2 regions of the Arthrobacter sp. 210 2 genome follow, and region 1 is predicted to be linked to the other one. Evidence: riboswitches for the same ligand, from Rfam matches in the RefSeq annotation. Region 1 holds a riboswitch; the other holds the start of a gene.

Region 1 (7,843 bases):
TGCCCGGCGGCGGGGCTTCAGCTTCCCGCGCCGCGCCAACGTGGTTGGACACGTGCTGACATTCTTCCCGGACGAGGTGCTGGAGTACGACGGCGTCCGGCTCACGTCGCCTGCGCGGACGTGGCTGGACCTAGCTGGTCTGCTGACCGTGGAGGAGTTGGTAGCCGTTGGCGACTATTTGGTCTGCTGCCACGGGCCTGCATTTCCGATGCCCAGGGCCGCTATATGCAGTATCGATGACTTGCGCGATGTTATCGGGCGGCACCGTGGCATGCGGGGTATCCGTTCAGCACGGGAGGCAGTTGAGCTGGTCCGCGTGGGCAGCGACTCGGTCCCTGAGACCAGGATGCGCCTCGCGCTCGTTGATGCAGGCCTGCCCGAACCCGTCCTGAACCAGGTGTTGTTTGACAGCCGGGGCGTCCCGGTCCTGTGGCCGGATGCGGCCTATCCGCGCTGGGGTATCGCGTTGCAGTACGACGGCGGACATCATGCCGGCACGGAACAGCATTTGAGGGATATCAATCGGCAGGACCGGACCGAGATCCACGGCTGGCTGGAGGTCAGGATCGGCAAACATCATCTCGAAGGTGACCATCCCGCCGTCGTACCCAGGGTCCGGCGGGCACTGCAAAGCCGGGGCTGGACGCGAGATGACAGTTAACGGCAGACGCGCGGCCCGTCATTGCCGTGAACTGCCATCTCGAGTAAGCCCAGGCCCGGCCGGGCGGTGGGCGCACGCCCGCAGGGTTCCCTGGCCGAGCTTGCGGGGCGAGGGTGCGGGCGGGGCGTAACCAGGAGCACACCCAGTGCGGTAATGACTAGGATGGTGCCTAGCCGTACAGCGGTCTACGGGTTACCAGCCCCACAGACAAAACTCAGCATAGGAGTCAGCATGCCCATTGCAACCCCAGAGATCTACTCCGAGATGATCGACCGCGCGAAGGCAGGCGGCTTCGCGTTCCCGGCCGTGAACGTGACGTCCTCCCAGACTCTGAACGCCGCGCTGCGCGGTTTCGCGGAGGCTGAGTCCGACGGCATCGTCCAGGTCTCCACCGGCGGCGCCGCGTACTGGTCCGGCGCCTCCACCAAGGACATGGTGGCCGGTTCCCTGGGCTTCGCCGCGTTCGCCCGCGAAGTGGCGAAGAACTACAACGTCAACATCGCCCTGCACACCGACCACTGCCCCAAGGACAAGCTGGACGGTTTCGTCCTGCCGCTGCTGGCCGCATCCGAGGCTGAGGTCAAGGCCGGCCGGAACCCGCTGTTCAACTCCCACATGTGGGACGGCTCCGCCGAAACCCTGCAGGAGAACCTGCGGATCGCCCGCGAACTGCTGGAGCGCACCGCGGCGGCCAAGATGATCCTCGAGGTTGAGATCGGCACCGTGGGCGGCGAAGAGGACGGCGTCGAGAACGAGATCAACGAAAAGCTGTACACCACCGTCGAAGACGCCCTGGCCACCGTTGAGGCCCTCGGCTCCGGGGAGAACGGCCGCTACATCACCGCGCTGACCTTCGGCAACGTCCACGGCGTATACAAGCCCGGCGGCGTCAAGCTTCGCCCGGAGATCCTCAAGGACATCCAGGCCCAGGTGGGCGCCAAGATCGGCAAGGACAGCCCGTTCGACCTGGTGTTCCACGGCGGCTCCGGCTCCTCGGACCAGGAAATCGCCGACGCCGTGTCCTACGGCACCATCAAGATGAACATCGACACCGACACCCAGTACGCCTACACCCGCCCCGTGGCGGACCACATGTTCCGCAACTACGACGGTGTCCTGAAGGTGGACGGCGAAGTGGGCAACAAGAAGACCTACGACCCCCGCGTCTGGGGCGCCTCCGCCGAAGCCGGCCTCGCAGCCCGCGTCGTGGAAGCCACCAAGCAGCTCGGCTCGGCCGGAAAGACCTTCTAGGAATGTCAGACGAGTTCCGCAAGAACCTGATGGGCCCCGAGCCCACGCTCCTGCCTGCCGAGACCGAGGTCTACCAGCAGCTGGAAGCAGGCCAGGAAGCCCTGGACCTCGTGGAAAAGCACCCCACCTCCTCGCTGCTGTGGGCCGTGCTGGCGGAAGAGGCCTGGGCTGAGGGACGCACCATCGATTCCTACGCCTACTCACGTGTGGGCTACCACCGCGGCCTGGACTCGCTGCGCCGCAACGGCTGGCGCGGCGTGGGGCCCATCCCGTGGGAGCACGGGCCCAACCGTGGCTTCCTCCGTGCGCTGTACTCGCTGGGCCGTGCCGCGGCCGCGATCGGCGAGGCGGAGGAACCGGAGCGGATCGAGAAGTTCCTGAACGACTCGGACCCCACTGCCAAGGCAGCCATCGAAGGCAAGTAGCAGAAGCAACGCGGGGTCACTTTTAGCCCTCTCCGGGCACCGGACTGGGCCGAAAGTGACCTTGCGTTGCGTTTAAAGTACGACGGCGGGCGGTCACCTTCCACACGAAAAGTGACCGCCCGCCGTCGTACTGCCCGATGGTTGAGCCTGCCGAAACCTGATTTCGACAGGCTCAATCACCGGAGGTCAGGCTCAGTCTGATGCCTATGACTTCTGGAGGCCGGTGCGGGCCATGGCGTCGGCGTAGGCCACGCGCATGTCCTCGAGGTACTCCTCCTGGCGGGCCGGGGAACCGGCGAAAGCGCGTCCGCTCAGGGACCGCACCTTGTAGGTCTTCAGGCCGCGGCGCCAGAGCAGCGGCACCTCGGTCTTCAGCAGCAGGTTGGCCAGGCGGTTGGCTTCGGTGCCGTGGGCCACGATCACCGAGGCGCGCGGGACCAGCGCCAGGAACTTCAGCAGCGGCTTGAGGCCGGCCTGGATCTGGTCCGGGGTGAACTTCCCGTTGACCTCGCCCGGGACATGCCAGGGATGCACGTTCCAGGGCATGACAAACTCGGGGCGAAGGCCCAGCTTCCACTGGATGCCGAGCATCCGGGTAGCGGCGTCCTGGTCTCCCGGGGTGATGAAGCCGGACTCGTCGGCCCCTCCGATGTTCGAGAAGAGGCTGATAATGCGGCATTCGTCCACGTCATGCATGGGGTCGACGTAGGGCACTACCGTGCCGGGCCGGGTCTCCTGCAGGGAATCGCACAGTTCATTGACGGCGGCAACATTGGGTTCGTAGCGGCGGCTCAGGAGCTGCTCATGGAAAGATTCGGGGGCCAGGGCTGTCATGTAGTGCTGGATCTCCTGCGGGGATTGGCGGTGCTGCCGCCGGCGGATATGGGCGCACGAAGGCGCCACACATGAGCGGCGGTTGAGATGGGGTGGACCGATTCCGGGTCGGCCTGTTCCAGTTTAGCAAGCCCGGAGAAACGAAACGCCGGTCCCCTGCATCCAATACTGTGGAGCAGGGAACCGGCGGTCCTGGCTGGCGGAGAAGGGGCGGCTGTTACCAGAGCCGCTTGGTTGCCCGGCGGGCGCCTTCTCCCAGTGCTTCAAGCTTGGCGACGGCGATCTGGGGGTGGACGCGCCCGCCCAGGCCGCAGTCCGTGGACGCAATGACGTTCTGGCGGCCAACTACCTCGGCGAAACGGACGATGCGGTCTGCCACGAGGTCCGGGTGCTCCACCACGTTGGTGGCGTGCGAGACGATGCCGGGGATGATGACCTTGCCCTCGGGAAGCTTGGTGTCCTCCCACACCCGCCACTCGTGTTCGTGGCGGACATTGGCGGCCTCAAAGGAGTACCCGCCGGCGTTGATCTGCAGCATTGTGTCCACCAGGTCCGCGAACGGGAGGTCGGTGGTGTGGGGGCCGTGCCAGGAGCCCCAGCAGAGGTGGAAGCGCACCTGCTCCTCGGGAAGGCCGCGGAGGGCGTAGTTCAGCGCTTCCACCCGGATCTGCGTGAATTTGAGGTAGTCCTCAACGGTGGGTTCCGGACTGATCTGGTCCCAGTTCTCAGCAATGGAGGGATCATCGATCTGCAACGTGAGGCCGGCGTCCACGATGGCCTTGTACTCCTCGCGGAGTACGTCCGCGCAGGCGTAGATATACTCCTCCTCCGTGGCGTAGTACTCGTTGGTGATCCGTGATGCGCTGCCGGGGGAGAGCGCTGCCACGAATCCTTCCTTCAATCCGGTTGCGGCAAGGCCCGCCTTGAGGTTGGCGATGTCCGAGGCCACCGCCTCCTGGCCCGTGTACACCAGCGGTCCCGTGACCTTCGGGAACGGCTTCGCGCCGCCGGTGAAGATGCCGCTGGTGGGATCGTTGTAGGCCTCGGCAAAAAGGACGCGGTCGCGGCGGTGGATGAATCCCGTCAGCTGGACGTTGCCGGGGGTGGATTCCTTCGGTTCAACGGCCCATGTGGCGTCATTGTCCAGTTCCAGGCCACCCATCCGGGCAAATGAGTAGGACCACCATGCGCCGTAGTCCACAGCGGCGGACATCGCGTGGCCGTACTCGCCGTCGTTCGGAATATCGATGCCCAGGCTTTGCTGACGCTGGACCAGGTCCACAACGGAAGCGGTGAGGAGTTCGTTGTATCCCTCCACGTCGGCCGGGTTTTCCTCGCGCGCCGCGTTGGCGGCGATAAGCTCGGGCGTGCGCGGCAAGGAACCTGCGTGGGTAACGCGGATGTGGTCGGTATTCAGGGACATGCTGGATTTTTCCTTTCCATCGGTCCTGGCAGTAGCACCTTCTGCGGGCAGGACGTCCTGCCCTGACGGGTTGCTGCGGCGTCATTGAGCCAGGTCTCTTGGCCGCTCCGGATGGTTCACTCTCACTTAAATCCAGCACTGCGGGCGGGAGCAAATTCGCTTCGCCATATGTCGCGCCGCGTTGACAGCTTTCGATTCGTAATAACTGGGTGCGGATAACCGTCATGTCCATTGACAGGTTTTGTCCAGCACGGTTGGCTGATGTCACAGCCGGCAATGGGGGACATAGCGGGCTGGACGCACCTAATGCACTCGAAAGAGGTAACGCACCGTGAGAAAAACCCTGGCAACTTTCAGGACCCTGGCCGCCGGAGCCCTTGCTCTTGCCGTTGTGGCAGGACCCGCACCGCTCGCCCATTCGGTGGGCGAAGGTCCCAACTACGACGGCAACGGCCAAATCACCACCTCGAAGCTGGCCACCTATGACCAGATGGTTTCCTTCCTGAAGGACCAGGATGCCCGCCAGTCCGCCATGGAGCTTGAGGTCATCGGGCAGACCGTCAAGGGACGCGACATCCACCTGGTCAAGTACATTTCGGACCCGGCGAAACCCACCATCCTGTACCTCACGCAGCAGCACGGCAATGAGCAGCTCACCACCGAGGGCGCCCTGGAATTCGTCAAGCACCTCGGGACGGGCAAGTCGGAGGACATCCTGGACGGTGTGAACATCCTGATCGTTCCAATGCTCAACGCGGACGGCGCCATGGGGGACGTGAACTTCCCGCTGGATGACTACCTGGCCAAGGGCGACCGGAACATGACCCGCTACAACGCCGAGGAAGTGGACCTCAACCGCGACCACGTAGACAAGGTCCAGCCGGAAACCCAGGCGCTGCACAACAATGTGATGCGCAAATACACGGTGGACTACATGATCGACCTGCACCACCAGGGCACACGCAGCGAACGCGACGGAAAGCTGGTCTCGGGGTCCATCCTGTACCCCACCACACCCAACGCCGATCCTGCCGTGGTGGAAAAGTCCAAGCAGCTGGGCGCCGTGGTTTTTAACAACGTCGACTCCACCGGCTGGGGCCACCTGGGCAAGTATGTGGGTGGCAGCGCCGAAACCATCAGCCGCAATGGGATTGCCGTTGAGTACGATATCGCAACCTTGCTCTTCGAAATGCGTGGCATGTCCGACCACTACGCGGACGGCGTCGCCCTGGGCCTGCGCAGCAACGGTTACCTGATCCAGCAGACCGTGACCACGCTGACTGCAACCGCGGCAGCAATTGCGGACGGCTCCATCGCCGACGCCGACACCTCCTTCTGGGACAGCCTTGCCACCCAGACGTCCCGGCCGGGCGAGGAAGCCGACGGCGAGTAACCATAACGCCCACCCGCCGCGGTCCTTGCCTGCAGGAGTCCTTTACCCTGCAAGAAGGACCGCGGCGGCCCAACGAGTGGACAAAGTCGCTCATCGGCTAAACTTGGGTGGTAAGAGCCCCGGAACTCTTGCATCGCTGCCCCGTCCCGCGGACCAGCGACGGCCGGTCCATTCGGGGCATTCTCATGAACGGCGCCGCACCGGGCAAGCCACCTCCATGGCCGGACCCGGGCAGCCCGAACGAATGGGGGAGGATCCCATGCCAGCAATTGTGATCGTAGGAGCCCAGTGGGGCGACGAAGGAAAAGGCAAGGCCACTGACCTTCTGGGCGGCCGCGTTGACTACGTCGTCAAGCCCAACGGCGGCAACAACGCCGGGCACACCGTCGTCGTAGGCGGTGAAAAGTACGAACTCAAGCTGCTGCCGGCAGGCATTCTCAGCCCCAACGCGGTTCCCATTATCGGCAACGGCTGCGTGGTGAACCTCGAAGCGCTCTTCCAGGAAATCGAAGGACTGCAGGCCCGCGGCGCAGACACCTCCAAGCTCCGGGTTTCCGCGAACGCCCACCTCGTGGCCCCGTACCACCAGGTCCTGGACAAGGTGACCGAGCGGTTCCTGGGAAGCCGCGCCATCGGAACCACCGGCCGCGGCATCGGCCCGGCCTACATGGATAAAGTGGCCCGGCTGGGCATCCGCGTGCAGGACGTCTTTGACGAGTCCATCCTCCGCCAGAAGGTGGAGGGCTCCCTGCGCCAGAAGAACGAACTGCTGGTGAAGGTCTACAACCGCCGCAGCGTCCTGGTGGAGGAAATCGTGGAGTACTTCCTCTCCTTCGCCGAGCGGCTCCGTCCGCTGGTCATCGACAGCACCCTGGTCCTGAACACCGCACTCGATGAGGGCAAGGTGGTCCTGATGGAAGGCGGCCAGGCAACATTCCTGGACGTGGACCACGGAACCTACCCGTTCGTCACCTCCTCCAACCCCACTGCCGGCGGCGCCTCGGTGGGTTCCGGCATCGGCCCAACCCGCATTTCCCGCTCCATCGGCATCATCAAGGCGTACACCACACGCGTGGGCGCCGGTCCGTTCCCCACCGAGCTTTTCGACGAGATGGGCATGTACCTGCAGAAGACCGGCGGGGAATTCGGCGTCAACACCGGGCGCCCGCGCCGCTGCGGCTGGTACGACGCCGTCCTGGCCCGCCATGCATCCAGGGTCAACGGCTTCACGGACTACTTCGTCACCAAGCTGGACGTCCTCACCGGCATCGAGCAGATCCCCGTGTGCGTGGCCTACGACGTGGACGGCGTGCGCCATGACGAGATGCCCATGACGCAGACCGAGTTCCACCACGCCAAGCCCATCTTCGAATACTTCGAAGGCTGGACCGAGGACATCACGGGTGCCCGCACCCTTGCTGACCTGCCCGAGAACGCCCGCAACTACGTGCTGGCCCTGGAAAAGCTGTCCGGCACGCGGTTCTCCGCCATCGGCGTGGGCCCGGACCGTGACCAGACCATCGTGGTGAACGACCTTATCAACGACTGACGTGTGGGCCCACGCCCGCAGGGTTCCCTGGCCGAGCTTGCGAGGCTAGGGAGTGGGTGGGGACGACGACGGCGGGTCACCCGAGTGGGTGGCCCGCCGTTTGTCTTCCCAAAAGTATGGCAATTTACATAGGGTTAACCCGGCTGGTCTTGTGAGGCTGCGTCATTGGACGACAGACTTATCAACACCACGTGATGCAATCACCAATTCGTTCGACCAAACCCGCGGGAACATGCGCAGCACCGCGCACAGACCAGCTGGCGACAAGGATGTCGCCGGGCAGGATCCCGCAGACCGGAAGGATTTC
Region 2 (7,843 bases), on a different contig from region 1:
CGGGCCGTGGTGGCCAACGCGGACCAGCTGGTGATCGTGGTGGCGGCAGCCAATCCCGAGCCGCGCACCGGCTTCATCGACCGGGCGCTGGTGGCAGCATACGACGCCGGCATCGAGCCGATCCTGCTCGTCACCAAGGCCGACGTCAAGGACCCGGCGGAGCTGCTGTCCAACTACACGCACCTGGACTTCCCGGTGATCATCAGCCGCACCGCCGATATGAAGGCGTCCGGCATCGATGCGCGGTCCGACGACGGACTGTCCGCCCGGCTGGACAGCGCAGCGGTCGCCGAACTCAGGGCCCACCTCGACGGGAAGGTCACGGTCATGCTGGGGCACTCCGGCGTCGGGAAGTCCACCATGGTCAACGCGCTTACGGGTGCGGAAAGGGCCACCGGCGGAGTGAATGCGGTGACCGGGCGGGGCCGGCACACATCGTCGTCGGCCCTGGCTCTGCGGCTTGCGGACGCCCCTCCCGGCAGCTGGATCATCGACACCCCGGGCATCCGGTCCTTCGGACTGGCGCACGTGGATCCGGACCGGATCCTGCGGTCCTTCCCGGACCTTTCGCCGGGCATCGATGACTGCGAACGCGGCTGCAAGCACACTGCCACGGCGGTGGACTGCGGCCTGGACGCCTGGGTGGCCGGAGGCCATGCGGGTCCCACCGGTGAAGCCCGGCTTGCGTCCCTGCGGAGGCTCCTCGGAGCGGATCCGCGCATGGAAGCGCAGGAGACCAAGGAGCTCGGCAGCGTCAACTGACAACGCCGATCTCCCAGCAGAACCGCCCGCAGACGGTAGTTTGGAACCATGATCCAACCCGCTTCGAGCTACAACGATGACCTGCGCCTGGCCCATGTCCTGGCCGACTCCGTGGATGACCAGACCATGAGCCGCTTCAAGGCACTGGACCTCCACGTGGAGACCAAGCCTGACCTGACGCCGGTCACCGATGCGGACAAGGCAGCGGAGGAAGCCATCCGCGGCCAGCTCTCCCGTTCCCGTCCACGGGATGCAGTACTCGGTGAGGAGTTTGGCAGCACCGGCCACGGCTCGCGCAGGTGGATCATCGATCCCATCGACGGCACCAAGAATTTTGTCCGCGGCGTGCCCGTGTGGGCCACCCTTATTGCCCTCGTTGACGAGGGCGAGCCGGTAGTTGGCGTGGTCAGTGCCCCGGCACTGGGCAAGCGATGGTGGGCGGCCAAGGGCATGGGCGCCTACATGGGCCGTTCACTTGCCGCGGCCACCCGGTTGCGGGTGTCCGACGTCTCCAGCCTGTCCGACGCTTCACTGTCATATTCGAGCCTGGGCGGATGGAAGGAACGCGGAAACCTTGACGAGTTCCTCGGCCTGACCGAGGACGTCTGGCGGACCCGGGCATTTGGCGACTTCTGGTCATACTGCATGGTGGCCGAAGGGTCGGTGGACATCGCCTGCGAACCCGAGCTCAACCTCTACGACATGGCGGCCCTGGTACCGATCGTGGTGGAGGCGGGCGGCCGCTTCACGTCGCTGGAGGGCGAGGACGGTCCGTTCGGCGGCAACGCCCTGGCCACCAACTCCATCCTGCACTCCGAGGTGCTGCAGCGGTTGAACCCGGGCCTCGACGACCTTCTCTGACTCCGGCCCCAACACCACCTGACCGAAGAATCGACGGCGGGCGCCCCCGAAAGGCGGCGCCCGCCGTCGTTTTCTTCGGCTGGAAACGCCTTTCGCGACGGCGCGTAACAAAAGCCTTAACAGTTGCGCCGGCTTCGAACCTGGCCGCCCCATGTTCTACGCTCTTAACCAGGTCACGAGTGCCAGCGCAAAACCCCGGTTTGCTGGCCGGCAACCCTCCATTCGCGGTGGGGTGCCCCGGGTGACGACCAGGCCGGTCCGGAGCGGATGCGGCAAGCGCGGATTCCTCTATGCCGGAGTCCTGTTTTGAAGTGAGGTCTCTGTGACAACTGCCACCGTCTCCCCCAACGCCGCCACCACCACCGAAGCTGCAGCGGCCCTCGACGCGCGCCAGGCGATCGCCGGCCGTCCCCTCGCCGCCGTCACCGGCGCAGAAATCCAGGCGCCGCTGATCGCCGGCGGGCATGTGCGGTATGCCAACCTCGACTATGGCGCATCTGCCCCCGCCCTCTCGGTGGTGTCCGCCTACCTCAACGAGATCCTGCCGTACTACGCCAGCGTCCACCGCGGCGCCGGGTACGCGTCGCAAATCAGCACCTCCGTGTACGAGAACGCCCGCAGCATCGTCCGCGATTTCGTGGGCGGCCGGCCGGACGATTCCGTCATCTTCACCAGGAACACCACGGACTCCCTCAACCTGCTGGCCGGCTGCCTGCCCGTCGCTGACGGACGCCATGCCGGTGACGTCCTGTACCTGGACATCGAGCACCACGCCAACCTGCTGCCCTGGCAGGGAGTGCCCCACCGCAGCATTGTTGCCGCCGACACCATCGCGGGAACCATCGAGGCCGTCCGCGCTGAGCTGGAGCAGGGCGGCGTGAGCCTGCTGGCAATCACCGGTGCCTCCAACGTCACCGGCGAGATCCTTCCCGTCCGCGCCCTGGCAACGCTCGCCCACCAGCACGGCGCACGGATCGTGGTGGATGCCGCCCAGCTGGCGCCGCACCGCCGCATTGACATCAGCGCGGACAACGTCGACTACGTCGCGTTCTCCGGGCACAAGCTCTACGCGCCCTTCGGCGCCGGTGTCCTGGTGGGACGTCCTGACTGGCTCGACGCCGGTGTTCCACACCTTGCCGGCGGCGGCGCCGTCAAGGAAGCAAGGCTCGACGGCGTCAGCTGGGCAACGGGCCCGGCCCGCCACGAGGGCGGCTCCCCCAACGTCCTGGGCGCGGCCACCCTTGCCCGCGCCACCCAGGTCATCGCCGGGTTGGACCAGGACCGCTGGCACGCGCACGAGTCCGCCATCCGCTCGTTCCTGGTGGAAGGCCTGCAGGACATCGACGGCGTCACGGTCCACCAGATCTTCAAGGACACCAACGCGGACACGGACACCATTGGCGTGGTCAACTTTTCCGTCGAGGGCTACGACGCAGGGCTCGTTGCCGCGTACCTTTCCGCTGAGCACGGGGTGGGGCTGCGGGACGGGCGCTTCTGCGCGCATCCCCTGCTGAAGCGGCTGGGGCTGCCCTCGGGGTCCCTTCGTGCCAGCTTCGGCCTCGGTTCCCGGCTCGAGGATGCCGAGCGGCTCCTGGCAGGCATCGCCAAACTCCGCCGCGACGGGCTGGGCTGGGACTACGTGGTGGACGCCGGCCGCTGGGTTCCCGCGAACGACACCCGCACCTACCCGCACTGGGCTCCGAACACGCCGGGAACCGCGGGGGCTGCTCCCTGCATTGACGACTGACCGTCGCCAGCGGCTGACCGGCCGTGCCCTGCTGCCGGACCCGGATGCGGTAAATTCGGAGGATATCGCAGGGCATTAGTGAAGGAGGCCGCAGGTGGTTCGGGGTGGCCCCAGGCTTGATCATGGGCGGCGCCGGGAGCTCGGCCAGAGCTTCCAGGACGGCGGCAAGCATTACCAGCGGGTCCGGCCCGGGTATCCTGCGGAATCGGCGCAATGGCTCGTTCCGGCCGGGGCCCGTGACGCGCTGGACGTTGGCGCCGGCACCGGCAAATTCACCGAACTCCTGCTGGCCGCTGGGTTAGCCGTGACCGCCGTCGATCCATCCGCAGACATGCTCGGACAGCTGACGGCTCACTATCCAGACACCACGGCTGTCCTCGGCACCGCCGAGGCGACGGGCCTTCCGGCGGCGGCGTTCGACGTCGTCACCGTTGCCCAGGCCTGGCACTGGTGCGATCCCCTCGCGGCGAGCACGGAACTGGCCCGTGTCCTCCGCCCGCACGGAACGCTCGGGCTGGTCTGGAACCAGCTGGACACGTCCGTCCCGTGGGTTCACCGACTCTCCCGCATCATGCATGCAGGGGACGTGTACAAGCCGGACCACCGGCCCGTGATGGGCCCCCAATTCAGACACCTTGAAGGCCATGTGACGCACTGGCAGGACGTTGTCAGCACCAGGGATCTGATGGAGCTCACCAAATCCCGCAGCTACTATCTTCGCGCCGGCGAAGCCACCCGGGCCAAGGTCCTCGCCAACCTTGACTGGTACCTGCATGAGCACCTGGGCCATGCCGACGATGAGGACCTGGAATTGCCGTACCTGACCCTGTCGTGGCGGGCCGTCAAAGCATGAAGAACGTCGCCGTTGCGGTCCACCGGCACCCGGTAGGCTTGGTCCTGTGAAGACCAGCGCGCCCTCCTCCTCCATCGAGGACTACGTCAAGGTCATCTACTCATTCACTGAATGGCAGGACAAGCCCATCACGTCCTCCCAGCTTGCCCAGCGGCTGGGGGTGGCCAACTCTTCGGTGTCGGAGATGGTCCGCAAGCTCAAGGACCAGGGCCTTGTTGACCATAAACCGTACAGTGCCATCACGCTGACCGATACCGGCCTGCGGCTGGCCCTGTCCATGGTCCGGCGCCACCGGCTGATCGAAACGTACCTGGTGCAGCAGCTGGGCTACAGCTGGGACGAAGTCCACGATGAAGCTGAACTGCTGGAGCACGCCGTCTCCGACACGTTCATTCAGCGGGTCGCCGCCAGGCTGGGCGACCCCAGCCGCGATCCGCACGGTGACCCGATTCCCACTGCCGACGGCAAGGTTCTGATGCCCCGGGCCCACCTGATGGGTGAGCTGGACAAGGGCCATACCGGCAGGATCACCCGGATCAGCGACGACAACCCGGATCTGCTCCGCTATCTGTCCGCGGAGGAGATAGACCTCGACGCCGAGGTTGAGGTGGTGGGGCGACGGCCGTTCGGCGGTGCGCTGGTGGTGCGCATCCGCAACTCCGGCCGGGCCCGGGACTACGACCTGGCCGACGAGATTACCTCGGCCCTGTGGGTCCACAGCGACCAGCCGCATCCCGGCTGCACCCTGTCGGACGGCTGAGATGCAACCGGCAGGATGAGCCCTTCGGGAATGCCGTCTGCGCGGGCCTGGCTTGCGGTGGCCGCCGGTGGCCTGGTGGGCAGTGAACTCCGCTATTGCCTGGGGCTGGCCTTTCCCGAGATTCCCGGATCAATACCCTGGGCGACGCTCTGGATCAATGCCGCCGGAAGCTTTGTGCTGGCGGCGTTATCGACGGCCTGGATGGCCCGGCCGGGGACAGCGTCCTGGCTGCGCGCGGGGCTGGGCCCCGGACTGCTGGGCTCCTTCACCACGTTTTCTGCCGTGGTGTTCGCGGTGGATCAACTGGCCCGGGCAGGCCAGCATCCCGTCTGGGTTGCCTACCTGGCGCTCTCACTGCTCCTCGGACTGGGGGCTGCCGGCCTCGGGTGGCGTGTGGGCAGGCTGCTCCCCCGGACATCGGAGGCTGACGCTGCGGGCGGCAGGCCATGACCGCTGCCGCGCTGGTGGGAATCTTCGGCGTCCTGGGCTCACTGCTGCGCTTCGCCATCGACAGCTGGTTCGCGCATCACCTGTCCACCCGCAGCGTCCGGACGGCTGGAGGGCAGGAAAGGCTGCACTGGCCTTGGGCTACGCTGCTGGTGAACGTGCTGGGGTGCCTCATCATCGGGGTGTCCTTTGGCCTGACCGGGCGGCTGGGACTGCCGGACGAGTGGCACGCCGGACTTGCCACGGGCCTGGCTGGAGGACTGACAACCTTCAGCTCGTGGACCACCGCCACCGTGCGGCTGCTGAGTGAAGCACGCTTCGGTTCCGCAGCTCTGAACATCGTGGCAAACCTGGCCCTGGGCTTTGCAGCTGCAGCGGGGGGCATCGCGCTGGCAGCATAGCTGGATTAACCACGCACGTTAGTGACACTGGCGTGTTGGGTGAGATAAGGAAGACCTCCGGGTGGAGTGGGGCTTGACTAGAGTCCAATTCCACGCATGGAGGTCTTCAATGTCCAACCCTAACGCTCTTCTGATTCCTCGTGGCAGGCTGCAGCTCGCGCAATGTGTCGTTGATCAGTCTGGAGCCTGCGCCGGGCTGCGGAGCGGCAGTGGACTAATCGATAGGCCGTGCCATAGGGTGCCCTTCCGCTGCGCTGCGTTCGATTCCTACCGAGCTACTGAACTTCGCACCACCCATCACCTTCCACAACTTCAGCAACGACCAACAGAACATGATTAGCAGCAGAATGTTTCGGATCGTCAGTAGGGCAGCTACGCCTGGATTGAGTGAGGCAAGAAGTTGCGGATATAGGAGCGGATAAATAAGGGTCGTGAGACCACAAATGGGAACCATCAGAACTACGGGTATCGTCCATTCGCGCCCGCGAAATGCGGCGGCAGCGCATATTACGGCCGCTGGCCATATCATGAACTGCGGGGATCCAACTTTATTGAACACGATCATTGCCATAACCAGGGCGAGACCACCGACCATAAAGAGGTCCTGCCGATTCGCGTCACGTCTGACTCCCACGAAAATGAGAAGAGCTATACCGAAAACGCTAATCATGAGCAGCGGATTAAGTATTGCGCTCATTTGATCTGCAAGTGAGCCGCGTATCTCCATCGTGTCTATATCAGTATTCGGGTAGATGTACGTGCCCTGTCGAAGTACAGCCTGCCAGAGACCAGGAGTGGTTAGGGGCGCCTCTAACTGCATACCTCGGTCTCCCTGCGCCTGTATAAAGCCCAGAAGGTTTCGAGCGCCGCCACCCAACACGACGGCCATGACCATGATTGCAGACACGCCGATTCCGGCTATAAGGACTCGCAACCGAGCCTTGCTGGATAGAACCAGCGCCATGACAACCCCGGCGGGCCATACTTTGATCCAGGTCGCAAGAGAGAGCAGCAGCGACGCAACCGCTGGCCTGGTTGCTGCAACGACAAGACCCATAACAACAAAAGGAGCAGAAATACCGTCGATACGGGAGAATACGAGCGGTCCCAAAATAAGAATCAATAGGATAAAAAGGTAAGCAGCCTGCCACCCGAACCGCAGCGTCCTACTTCGGAGCAGAACCGTCACTGCACAAAAATTGAGTATGGCGCAAAGTACGAACCAACCGAGCATGTACAGGTGATGCCCGAAGGTCGATGCCACGACCATAGGAACCATCGCCGCAATTGGATAAACCCATGCAACGTCGATACCCTGCCATACGCCTTCGTTAAGACCTTGATACACCCATTCCCGATACAAGACAACGTCTCCGTTTGCTTGCCCTGCAGTGATATCCGGAATCAAAAACAAGAAAGAAAGAAAATGCACTCCTGCACATATAGCGAAGACGCTGCGCTTACGGGACAGAAAATTACGCAGGTCTAGTGGGAGCATGAGCATATGTGACTCTCTAGGATAAAAAGGAAGGAGCGGCAGCGTCCGCTACGCAGACAAGCGGCTGCCAACGGTATGCAAAACCCGCCTCGATAGCACCGGACCTAACCAGCGAAGACGGATCAAGTTAATACACCCGGGCTGCGGCCCAAAATGATTACTTCTCAAGGATACTTGGTGTCCCGGCTCCTTGCGGCCCGCCGGGCTTTAGCGAGGCGTATGGTTGACTCTGATGATCAGCAGACGTGACGCGGCAATTGCCCTGGATGTACCAATGGAAATGGCCCAGCGCCATGGCCTCCCGAAGTGGATGACGGAGGCAGAACTGGGCGAAATCCTGGACAACCCGCCGCCGTGGCTGGTCCAGTCACGTGCCAACCGGACGGGCAAGCGTCCGGTCTGGGTCCACCTGGAATGCGCCGTCTGCGGCTACGAGGAGGCGGCCCGTCCCAAGAAGTGGTGGCCGGACTTCACCTATGTCGTGTGCAGCCATCACGCACCTGCTGACGTGCCG

What was found. Region 1 has a riboswitch for S-adenosylmethionine ahead of AC5RWA_RS06445 (cobalamin-independent methionine synthase II family protein). Riboswitches for the same ligand answer to the same signal wherever they lie in the genome.
Region 2: it holds a riboswitch for S-adenosylmethionine, as region 1 does, so the genes downstream of both, AC5RWA_RS14615 (aminotransferase class V-fold PLP-dependent enzyme) here and AC5RWA_RS06445 (cobalamin-independent methionine synthase II family protein) in region 1, are expected to answer to the same signal.

The regions. Positions count from the first base shown of each region.
Region 1 is NZ_JBNHIE010000002.1:424,532-432,374, forward strand. It holds gene AC5RWA_RS06425 (putative endonuclease domain-containing protein) at 1-661, shown strand, start outside; gene fbaA (class II fructose-bisphosphate aldolase) at 893-1,912, shown strand; gene AC5RWA_RS06435 (DUF3151 domain-containing protein) at 1,915-2,337, shown strand; gene AC5RWA_RS06440 (uracil-DNA glycosylase family protein) at 2,542-3,171, opposite strand; gene AC5RWA_RS06445 (cobalamin-independent methionine synthase II family protein) at 3,389-4,594, opposite strand; SAM riboswitch class I at 4,608-4,712, opposite strand; gene AC5RWA_RS06450 (M14 family zinc carboxypeptidase) at 4,926-5,987, shown strand; gene AC5RWA_RS06455 (adenylosuccinate synthase) at 6,247-7,536, shown strand.
Region 2 is NZ_JBNHIE010000007.1:161,392-169,234, reverse strand. It holds gene rsgA (ribosome small subunit-dependent GTPase A) at 1-762, shown strand, start outside; gene hisN (histidinol-phosphatase) at 811-1,623, shown strand; SAM riboswitch class IV at 1,795-1,908, shown strand; gene AC5RWA_RS14615 (aminotransferase class V-fold PLP-dependent enzyme) at 1,946-3,370, shown strand; gene AC5RWA_RS14610 (class I SAM-dependent methyltransferase) at 3,465-4,223, shown strand; gene AC5RWA_RS14605 (metal-dependent transcriptional regulator) at 4,270-4,983, shown strand; gene AC5RWA_RS14600 (fluoride efflux transporter FluC) at 4,999-5,433, shown strand; gene AC5RWA_RS14595 (fluoride efflux transporter FluC) at 5,430-5,831, shown strand; gene AC5RWA_RS14590 (glycosyltransferase 87 family protein) at 6,046-7,335, opposite strand; gene AC5RWA_RS14585 (hypothetical protein) at 7,562-7,843, shown strand, end outside.